Regions from separate parts of the Polaromonas sp. P1_H6 genome, predicted to be linked through region 3. Evidence: predicted binding sites of a transcription regulator. Region 3 holds the regulator's gene; each other region holds the start of a gene.
The links. The regulator sigma-54, encoded in region 3, starts transcription at its own class of promoters, with help from an activator protein. The targets are predictions, from matches to a motif close to TGGCANGNAANCTGCTTT.
Positions count from the first base shown of each region.

Region 1: AC1D1F_RS21090 (pilin) is a predicted target of sigma-54. The motif match lies at 1,951-1,968, and genes of this name have one in related genera.
Region 2: AC1D1F_RS16615 (ammonium transporter) is a predicted target of sigma-54. The motif match lies at 1,891-1,908, and genes of this name have one in related genera.

Region 1 is NZ_JBFUCN010000029.1:89,234-92,489, reverse strand. It holds gene AC1D1F_RS21100 (tetratricopeptide repeat protein) at 1-1,375, opposite strand, end outside; gene AC1D1F_RS21095 (hypothetical protein) at 1,516-1,815, shown strand; gene AC1D1F_RS21090 (pilin) at 2,018-2,479, shown strand; gene AC1D1F_RS21085 (tetratricopeptide repeat protein) at 2,505-3,256, shown strand, end outside.
Region 2 is NZ_JBFUCN010000018.1:36,376-39,631, forward strand. It holds gene AC1D1F_RS16610 (hypothetical protein) at 1-311, opposite strand, end outside; gene AC1D1F_RS16615 (ammonium transporter) at 344-1,837, opposite strand; gene mrdA (penicillin-binding protein 2) at 2,255-3,256, opposite strand, start outside.
Region 3 is NZ_JBFUCN010000022.1:67,741-70,996, reverse strand. It holds gene lptB (LPS export ABC transporter ATP-binding protein) at 1-309, shown strand, start outside; gene AC1D1F_RS18535 (RNA polymerase factor sigma-54) at 444-1,979, shown strand; gene AC1D1F_RS18530 (THUMP domain-containing class I SAM-dependent RNA methyltransferase) at 2,121-3,256, shown strand, end outside.

The DNA of each region.
Region 1 (3,256 bases), on a different contig from region 3:
TCGCGTAGGCATCAGTGTAATCGGGCTTGATTTTGATGGCGCGCTTAATGCTCGCGATAGATTCGGCGAGTCTGTTGGTGCGGCTAAAAAGCATGCCGAGGTTGTTGTGGGCTTGAGCAAGCTCCGGGTTGATTTCCAGTGCCCGAAAAAAACTTGCCTCGGCCAACTCGAGTTTGTCGAGTTGCTCCAATACGCTACCGTAGTTGGAGTGCGCGATGGCGGAATCGGGGGCGATGTCCAGCGCCTGACGATAGCTTTGTGCCGCGGCATCAATTTGCCCGAGTGCCTGCAACACGCTGCCAATATTCACATGCGCTTCCGCGAACTTGGGTCGAAGGGACAATGCTTTTTGAAAACAAACCAAGGCGGCGTCCATGTTCTGCCGTCTCCGCATGACGAGGCCCAGGTTGTTATGTGCTTCCGCCGAGCCAGATTCGATCTCAAGGGTGCGACGGATGCACTTTTCCGCGGAATCAAGGTGTCCGAGCTCCAGCAAGGCGACACCCTGGTTCAGGTTGGCCTCGGCGTTGTCGGGCTCAATTTCCAATGCGCGGCGGTAGCTGGTGATGGCCTCCCTCAGCTGGCCTTGGTCTCCTTGTGTATTACCGAGCCGAACCAGTGCCGCTGCGTCGTCGGGTCCGGCTTCCACCGACCGGCGGTAGCTGTCAAGCGCTTCCTCAATCTGCCCAAGGGCTTTCAGGGCATCACCGAGGTTCATCTGCGTTGCCGCGTTCGTGGGATCCGCCTCGGACGCACGCCGGAAGTAGGGAGCGGCCATATCGGCCTTCCCTTCGCGAAGCAAGATGCTGCCGAGGTTGTTGCAAGCAGCTATGTGATCCGGCTTGATGGCCAGGGCCTGGCGATAGAGCGCTTTTGCATGATCGAGCCGCTCGAGATTCTGCTCGGCGAGGCCTTGATGGAAATAGGCCTCGACTTGATCGGACTCAAGCCCAAGCGCCAACTCAAGCGCGGCGTGGGCATCCGCAAAATCAGGCTTGATCGCCAGGGCCTGCCGGTAGGCCGCGACGGCGGCTTCTGGTGCTCCAAGGCGTAGATGGGCGTTGCCGATGTTGAAATGCGCAGCGGCCGAATCCGGTTTGTGCTTGATGGCCTCCAGATAGGCGTCCAATGCATTCTGAGCGTCGCCGCGGTCCAGCAGAATGTTGCCGCGGTTGAAATGGGCCCGCGCGAGCGTCGGCGCCAGCCTGACAGCCGATTCGTAGCAGCTTAAAGCCTCGTTAATTTGGCCCTGTTGCTCGAGCAACAGGCCCTTGTCCAGCCACTGCCCGGCTTCCAGGCCGGAACCTGAAGCCGCGTCGCTGGTAGATTTTGGGGGGATGCTTATGCGTGACGCGAATCGATCAAAAAGGCCCATGGTTCGCTGACTTTGTAGGCTGCTGGCGCTGGCCGGGATTGCGTGAATCAAGCGCCGGCTAAAGCGTCAGCGCTTGGTCTTTGGTGCGAAACGTTGCTGATTCTATAATCAGCGCACGAGCAACACTATCAGGGATCGATATGGCATTGGCTTGGTTTGACGCCGGCGAGGCAAAAAAATTCGGCGCGTCTCTTGCGCGGTTTTTCCTGGAAAAAATTCCCAAGGTAGCGGAAAAGAAGGACAAGGAATTTGCCAAAAAAGTCGATTACACCTTGGAGAAAATGGCGGTGCAGATTGTTCAATTCAAGGCACAGCATAAATTGAACACCTACAAGAAAGCCCAGCTTGGGAACGTTTTCAAATGGACGCTTCTCGATGCCGGTATTCCAGCAGACTACGCGGACGAGATGACGCGTTGGGTGATTCAGCGGGTTAGATAAACGGTCGGAGCCCGCCAATTCTGACGTGACAAAAGTGTCACGTCAAAAATTCAAGGTGACAAAAACTGCGCCAGAAACCCTGTTTTCCCAGCGATCTCCATGGCAGGAACATGGTGTTCAAGAGGGGGCAGGTACTGGCATGAAAACTGCTGAGTTCTAAGGCCTTTTTGGTTTTTATTGCTTTTCATCTAAGGAGTTTTTTATGAAACGTTCCCTCCAGCAGGGTTTTACCCTGATCGAATTGATGATCGTTGTCGCGATCATCGGTATTCTGGCCGCCGTGGCTTTGCCTGCTTACCAGGACTACATGGTTCGCGCCAAAATGTCTGAAGTGATCCTGGCCGGTTCCTCTGGCCGTACGGCCGTCGCGGAAACCTACGCACAGAAGAACACCATGACGCTGTCGGCACTGTCCATGGGTGTGCAAAATCAAACTTCGAAGTATGTGGCTTCCGTGACCTATAGCGGCACATCTTCCACCCAGGGTGACATCATCGTGATTACCCAATCCGCCGCTGGCCTGCCTACCGGTGCTTCCGGCAAGACGGTGGTATTGCGTGGCCAAGTTAATGACACGACTACCGGCCAGGTGAAGTGGAGCTGCGGCGGCGGCACCAGCCCCGTCGAAGCCAAGTACCTGCCAAGCTCTTGCAAAGATTTCTGATCGATTGAAGTATCAAAAAAGCCCCTTGGCCTTTCGCCAAGGGGCTTTTTTCTTTGCCTCTACGCTCTCCATTTCCATGCGAACTTCGCACATTATTGCGCTGGCTGCACTCGTCGTCGGTTCAGTTCTTGTGGCCGTTTATGGGCCAGGTTTGCAGGGAGGCTTCTTTTTCGATGACGGACCCAGCATCCTCTTTGCGCAAGGCGTGCGCCTGGAAAACCTTTCGTTGGAGTCGATTCATCAAGCGCTCCTGAGCGGCGGCGCGGGCCCTTCCGGGCGTCCGGTAGCCCAACTGAGTTTTGCGCTCAATTATTATTTCAGCGGTTTCAATCCGTTTGTGTTCAAGGCGACCAATCTTGCGATCCACCTGGCTTGTGGTTTCCTGGTGTTTTGCCTGGCGCACCGCATCCTGACCACCGCCACGTCCGCGGCGAAACAAAGCAACACGCTGATCGCATCCGGCGCTGTGACTGCCTTGTGGCTGCTGCAGCCTATCCAGCTTCTTCCTGTTCTGCTCGTGGTGCAGCGCATGACGAGCTTGTCCGCTTTTTTTCTTCTCGCCGCCCTGCTGCTTCATATAGGCGGACGGGAACGAGGTGGCCAGACTGGTGCCGCCTGGATCCTGCTGGCGTGGGCGATTTTCTGGCCGCTGTCCTTTCTCAGCAAAGAAACAGGCGTGCTTTTGCCTCTGTTTGTACTTGCCTGGGAGGTGATTCTGCGCAGAGCCTCATCCGGCAAGCTGGACCGTTTTAGTCGTGGCTTTATTACTGTGACAGG
Region 2 (3,256 bases), on a different contig from region 3:
CTCTGGCGGTCCGGCTGGGGCGGCGGCGCCATGGCGGGTGCGGCGCGCTCCTTCACCGCCTCCGACACCAGCTGGACCAGCGGCAGGCGCGGCTTGGGGTCGGGCACGGCCATGATTTCCTCGAGCCTGTCGGCCCAGACGGCCAGGTCGGGGTGCCCCTCTTCGGCCGCCTTCTCGCGCGCAAAGCGCGCGATCTCGGCCGCGTACTCAAGGTTGCCGGCCATCCACTCGGTGTCGGTCACCCGGCCGGTCTTGCGGCGCAGCAACACGTGGAGATGGGCGGCGATGGCGATTTTTTCGCTGGAAGGCATGGTGTGTGTCCTTCAAAGTGAATGCCGGCACATCAGGTGCCAAGGCGTTCGGCATGCTGGGTGATGTCCAGGCCGTCGCTCTCCGAGGCCTCGCTGACGCGCAGGCTGACGACCAGCGAGGTGACCCACAAAGCCAGCGCCGTCATGAACAGGCTGTACAGCATGACCGCGCCCGCGCCTATGGCCTGCGTCAGCACACTGCCTTCCGCGCCCGAAATCGCCTTGCTGGCGAACACGCCCGTGAGCAGTGAGCCGACGATACCGCCCACCCCGTGCACGCCGAACACGTCCAGCGAGTCGTCGGCGTTGAGCAGGCGCTTCAGGCCGGTGGCGCCCCAGTAGCAGGCCAGCCCCGCGGCCACGCCGAACACCAGCGCCGCGCGCGGCGAGACAAAACCGGCCGCCGGCGTGATCGCGACCAGGCCGGCCACCAGGCCCGAGCACAGGCCCAGCAGCGAGGGCCGGCCGCGCACCGCCCACTCGGCCGCCATCCACGACAGCGCGCCGGCCGCGGCCGCGATGTGCGTGACCGCCATGGCCAGGCCCGCCCGGCCGTCGGAAGCCACCGCGGAACCGGCGTTGAAGCCGAACCAGCCCACCCACAGCATGCCGGCGCCGGCCATGGTCAGGCCCAGGTTGAAGGGTGTGAAGGGCTCGCGGCCGTAGCCGTGGCGCGGCCCGAGCACGTAGGCGCAGACCAGCCCGGCGATGCCGGCATTGATGTGCACCACGGAGCCGCCGGCGAAATCCAGCGCGCCCATGCGGGCCAGCCAGCCGTTGGGCTCCCAGACCCAGTGGGCGATGGGGGCATACACAGCGACCGTCCACAGCGACATGAAGATCAGCATGGCGGAAAAGCGCATGCGTTCGACGAAGGAACCGACCACCAGCGCCGCCGTGATGATGGCGAAGGTCAGCTGGAACATCGCATAGACCGATTCCGGGATGTTGGGCGCGACGTGGCTGACCGCGACCTTCTGCGCGTCCTTCACGTAATCCAGCCCGGCGAACCAGAAGCGCTCGGTGCCGCCGAAGTAGTGGCCCCAGGCACTGCTGCCGGGGGTGAAAGCGATCGAATACCCCACGGCGAACCACAGGAGGCTTACCACCGCACAAATGGCGACAACGCAGGCCATGACGTTGAGCACGCTCTTTTTGCGCACCATGCCGCCGTAAAAAAGGGCGATGCCCGGCAGCGTCATGAGCAGCACCAGTGCGGTAGAGGTCATCATCCAGGCGGTGTCGGCGCCGCTGAGGGTCTCCGCCCCCACCAGGCCCGGGCGGGTCAGGGGCGCGGGCGGCGGGGCGGATGCCGGTGCGGCGGGAACCGAAACCGCAGCCGCTGCCGCGAGAGCCGCCGGCGGTGGCGCGGGAGCGGCAACGGGCACCGGAACTTCGGTAACCACGCCGGAAGCCGCCACCGAGGGAGCGGCAGCCGGCGCGGCAGGCGCCTGCGCCATGGCCTGCTGGCAGGCTATGCCCATCCAGATCGACAAGCCCCACGCCATAACACTCTTCAGGTGCATACATGCCCGCCTTTCTTGCAGCCAGCCAACAATTGGTAACAGTCAGAAGGCAGCAGGCATAACTCATGCCAGCACTTAATAGGGAAGATTTGGGCGGTTTTCAGTGCAAATGCGTATACGCGGTGCACGCCGGGCGCCATGCTATGGCACGCCGCACCAGGGACCGTAGCCGCCCATCCGCAAAATCCCGGGGGCGGGAAACCCCCAATGCACTATGTCAGTGCGCGGGCTACATTGGACGACTTGCTGACGAGCCTTGCTGCTCGCAACGCGAGGAGCCGAGGAGACACGAGAGAGCCATTAGAAGTACACACAGGCAACAAGGCATTCCACAAGATGCCCTGCTGCAAAAAGCGCTGGTAACCCCAGCGCTTTTTTTATGCCTGTCGTTTTCCGGGGTGCCCGGCAGCCGGGAGTTCAGTCGGGATTGATGCCGGCCGCAGCCATGGGCGGGACCAGCTTGCTGAGCGCTTCGGCGATGGCCGCTGCCTTGGCCTTGGCGGCCGCCGCTGCGGCGGCGGTGGTGGGCCCGGAGGTCGGGGCTGAAAGCAGGCTGGCCATCTCGGCCGCCTGGCGCGGCTTGCCGACGGGAGCGGCGGCCAGGCCTTTTTGCACCGCCACCATGTCTTCTTCGCTGGGGTACTGGCCCAGCAGCACGTAGTCAAATACCCGGCGCGCGATGGGCGCTGCCACGCCGGCGCCCCAGCCGGCGTTTTCCACGATCACGGCTAGCGCGATCTTCGGGTCCTCGGCCGGCGCGAAGGCCATGTACACCGCGTGGTCGCGCTGGTGCTCTTCCATCTTGGCGCTGTTGTACTTGTCTTTCTGGCCTATGGTCACGGCCTGGGCGGTGCCGGTCTTGCCGCCCGAGAGGTAACCCGCGCCGGCAAACACCCGCGCCGAGGTGCCCTCCTGCGTGACGCCGACCAGCGCCTTGCGCACGATGGCCACGTTCTCCGGCTTGTAGCCCAGGTCCTCGGGCGGGCTGGCCTGCAGCGGGTGCATCACCCGCGTGACCGGGTCCTGCGTGCCGATGACCAGGCGCGGCTTGTGCTTGACGCCGCCGTTGGCCAGCGCCGCCGTGGCCTGCGCCAGCTGCAGCATGGTGAAGGTGTTGTAGCCCTGGCCTATGCCCAGGGAAATCGTTTCACCGGGATACCACCTTTGCTGCTCGGGCCGCTTGTAGGCCTTGCGCTTCCATTCCTGGCTGGGCAGCACGCCGCGCACCTCGCCGTTGATGTCGATACCCGTGATCTGGCCGAAACCCAGCGGCTTCATGAAGTCGTGCATGGCGTCCACGCCGAGCTCATTGGCCAGCGAGTAGTAATACACATTGCTGGACTTGACGATGGACCGGTACATGTCGACCGCGCCCAACGCGATGTCGCCGTGGCTGCGGAAGGTGTGGCCGCCGAAAGT
Region 3 (3,256 bases):
GGCGGCGAGCGCCGCCGCGTCGAGATCGCCCGCGCCCTGGCGACCCAGCCGCGCTTCATCCTGCTCGACGAGCCTTTTGCCGGCATTGACCCGATCGCCGTGATCGAGATCCAGCGCATCATCGGCTTCCTGAAGTCGCGCGGCATCGGCGTGCTGATCACCGACCACAACGTGCGCGAAACGCTGGGCATCTGCGACCACGCCTACATCATCAGCGACGGCCACGTGCTGGCCCAGGGCACGCCCTCCGAGATCGTGAACAACGCCGATGTGCGACGCGTGTACCTCGGTGAACACTTCAAGATGTAGGATGACACTCCCCCTGTTGTCGCTCACTTCGTGTAGCTCCCTCCCCCCCGAGGGGGCGGCGCCTGCGGCCTGGCAAAGCCAGTTCCGCGGCCCCTGCTCGCACTTTTTCTGCGCTTCGATCAAAGCTCCTTGACATGAAGCAGGGCCTCTCGCTCCGCGTCTCGCAGCACCTTGCGCTGACGCCCCAGCTGCAGCAGTCGATACGGCTGCTGCAGCTGTCGACGCTCGAGCTGAGCCAGGAGGTCGAGCAGATGCTCGACGAAAACCCGTTTCTCGAGGTGGCGGAAGAAACCGCCGTGCGCGAAGAGTTCGGCCTGGAGCACCTCAACACGCCGGTCAGCCAGGACAGCCGCGAGTTTGAATCCGCGGCGGATTCGACGGGCGGCGGCGCGGAGGATGCCGGGACTTCGGCCCCCGCCGATGCCGAGGTCAGCGCCGAACCCAAGCTCGAGGAAAGCTGGGAAGGCGACGGCACGGTGGAGACCACGCCCGACGACAGCGAATGGGGCAGCGATGCGCCGGCGCGCAAGAACAACAACGACGAGGGCGACACTGAGGCCTCCGACCTGACGGGCGCCCACGAGTCGCTGCAAGACCATTTGCACCGCCAGTCGTTGGGCCTGCGCCTGTCCGAAGAGGACCGCGCGGCCCTGCATTTCCTGATCGAGTCGCTCAATGACGACGGCTACCTCGAAGACAGCCTGGCCTCGCTCGCGGCGGGCCTGGCCGGGGATGACCTGGAACAGGCCGAGGACCTTGAGCAGCGTTTTGCCATGGCGCTCAAGCTGCTGCACCACATGGAGCCGGCCGGCGTGGGCGCGCGCAACCTGGCCGAATGCCTGGGCCTGCAGTTGCTGGACTGCAAGGACTGCGAAGAGACCCGCGCCGCTATCGCCATGTGCAAGCAGCCCATGGAGCTGCTGGCCAAACGCGACCTGAAGCGCCTGTCGCACCTGTGCGGATTCACCGAAGCCGCCGTCCGGGGCGCGATTGCCGTGATAGGCCGGCTCGACCCCAAACCCGGCCGCCGCTTCGTGAACGTGGAGCGCAACCTGATCGTGCCCGACGTCATCGTCGTGAAGTCGGGCCGGGGTTTCAAGGTCTCGCTCAACGGCGACGTGATGCCGCGCCTGCGCGTGCACGACATCTACGCCAACGCCCTCAAGCAGCACAAGGGCCAGGGCGGCCAGGCGCTACAGCAGCGTCTGCAGGAGGCGCGCTGGTTCATCAAGAACATCCAGCAGCGCTTCGACACCATCCTGCGCGTGAGCAGCGCCATCGTCGAGCGGCAGAAAAACTTCTTCACGCACGGCGAACTCGCCATGCGCCCGCTGGTGCTGCGCGAGATCGCCGACGAACTGGGCCTGCATGAGTCCACGATTTCGCGCGTGACCACCGCCAAGTACATGGGCACGCCCTTCGGCACTTTTGAGCTCAAATACTTCTTCGGCTCCGCGCTGGGCACCGAAACCGGCGGCAACGCTTCCAGCACCGCCGTGCGCGCGCTGATCAAGCAGTTCGTCTCCTCCGAGAGCCTGAAAAAGCCGCTCAGCGACAACCAGATTTCCGAAATGCTCAAGGAGCAGGGCATCGAATGCGCGCGCCGCACCGTGGCCAAGTACCGAGAGGCTTTGCGCATCGCGCCGGCTAATTTACGCAAATCACTGTAAATCCGATTCTCGGGCGCATGGCGGCGTTGCGCGGTGCTCGGAATCCTCATGCACCCAAGTGCATTCCGGTTCCTGCGCTCCGTGCGCCTTGCCCTGCATCCCGATAATCGAATTTCCAGCAGCCCTTTTGAAGAGTCCGACATGAACCAGCTCCAATTGTTTTTACCGTGCGCCGCCGGCGTCGAGGCCTTGCTGGCCACCGAGGTGCAGCGCGTCACCGGCATCCAGGGCAAGGCCTGGCGCGCCGGCGTGCAGTTGCAGGCTTCCTGGCGCGACGCGCTGCAGCTCAACCTGCACAGCCGCCTGGCCCAGCGCGTGCTGATCGAGTTGCAGCACAACCAGTACCGCAGTGAACAAGACCTTTACAACGCCGCCGCCAACGTGGCCTGGGAAATCTGGTTCACGCCCAAGCAGACCTTCAAGGTTGAGATCACCGCCCAGCACAGCCCGCTGCAGAGCCTGAACTTCGCGGCGCTGAAGATCAAGGACGCCATCGCCGACCGCTTCCGCGCCAAGTTCGACGACGTGCGGCCCAGCGTCGATACGCGCTGGCCCGACGTGCGCGTCTATGTGCACCTGACGACGGACACCGTCACGATTTACATCGACACCTCGGGTGAGCCCCTGTTCAAACGCGGCTGGCGCGAAGACAAGGGCGATGCGCCACTGAAAGAAACCCTGGCCGCCGCGATGATCGCCGCCAGCGGCTGGGACCAGCTGTGCAAGGACGGCGTTCCGCTCTACGACCCCTGCTGCGGCTCGGGCACCATCGCCATCGAGGCGGCGCAGATCGCCTGCAACATCGCGCCAGGCATCAACCGCCGTTTCGCCTTCCAGAAATACCTGCCCTTCCAGGGCCATGTGTGGGACGGCCTGCTGGACCAGGCCGAGGCCGCCATCACCGAACCCACGGCGCCGGTGTTCGGCAGCGATGTGTCCTTCCGCATGGTCGATTTCGCCGAACGCAATGCCGAGCGCGCCGGCGTGGCCAATGCGGTGGAATTCCGCGGCGGCGACGCGCTGCAGCGCATGCCACCCGCGCCCTCGGGCGTGATGCTGGTGAACCCGCCCTATGGCGAACGTATCGATGTAGCCGGCGTGGCCGGTATCACCGGTGTGCAGGGCCGCGACCAGCGCCGCCAGCAGAGCCGGGAAGTCCAGCACGACCACCGCAACCAGCCCATCGACGAGTTCGGCCAGCCGCTGAACCAGGACAGCGGTGACACGCGCGAAGAGCCGGCCTTCGAAACCCCGCGCGACCGCTCGGCCAACCCGGG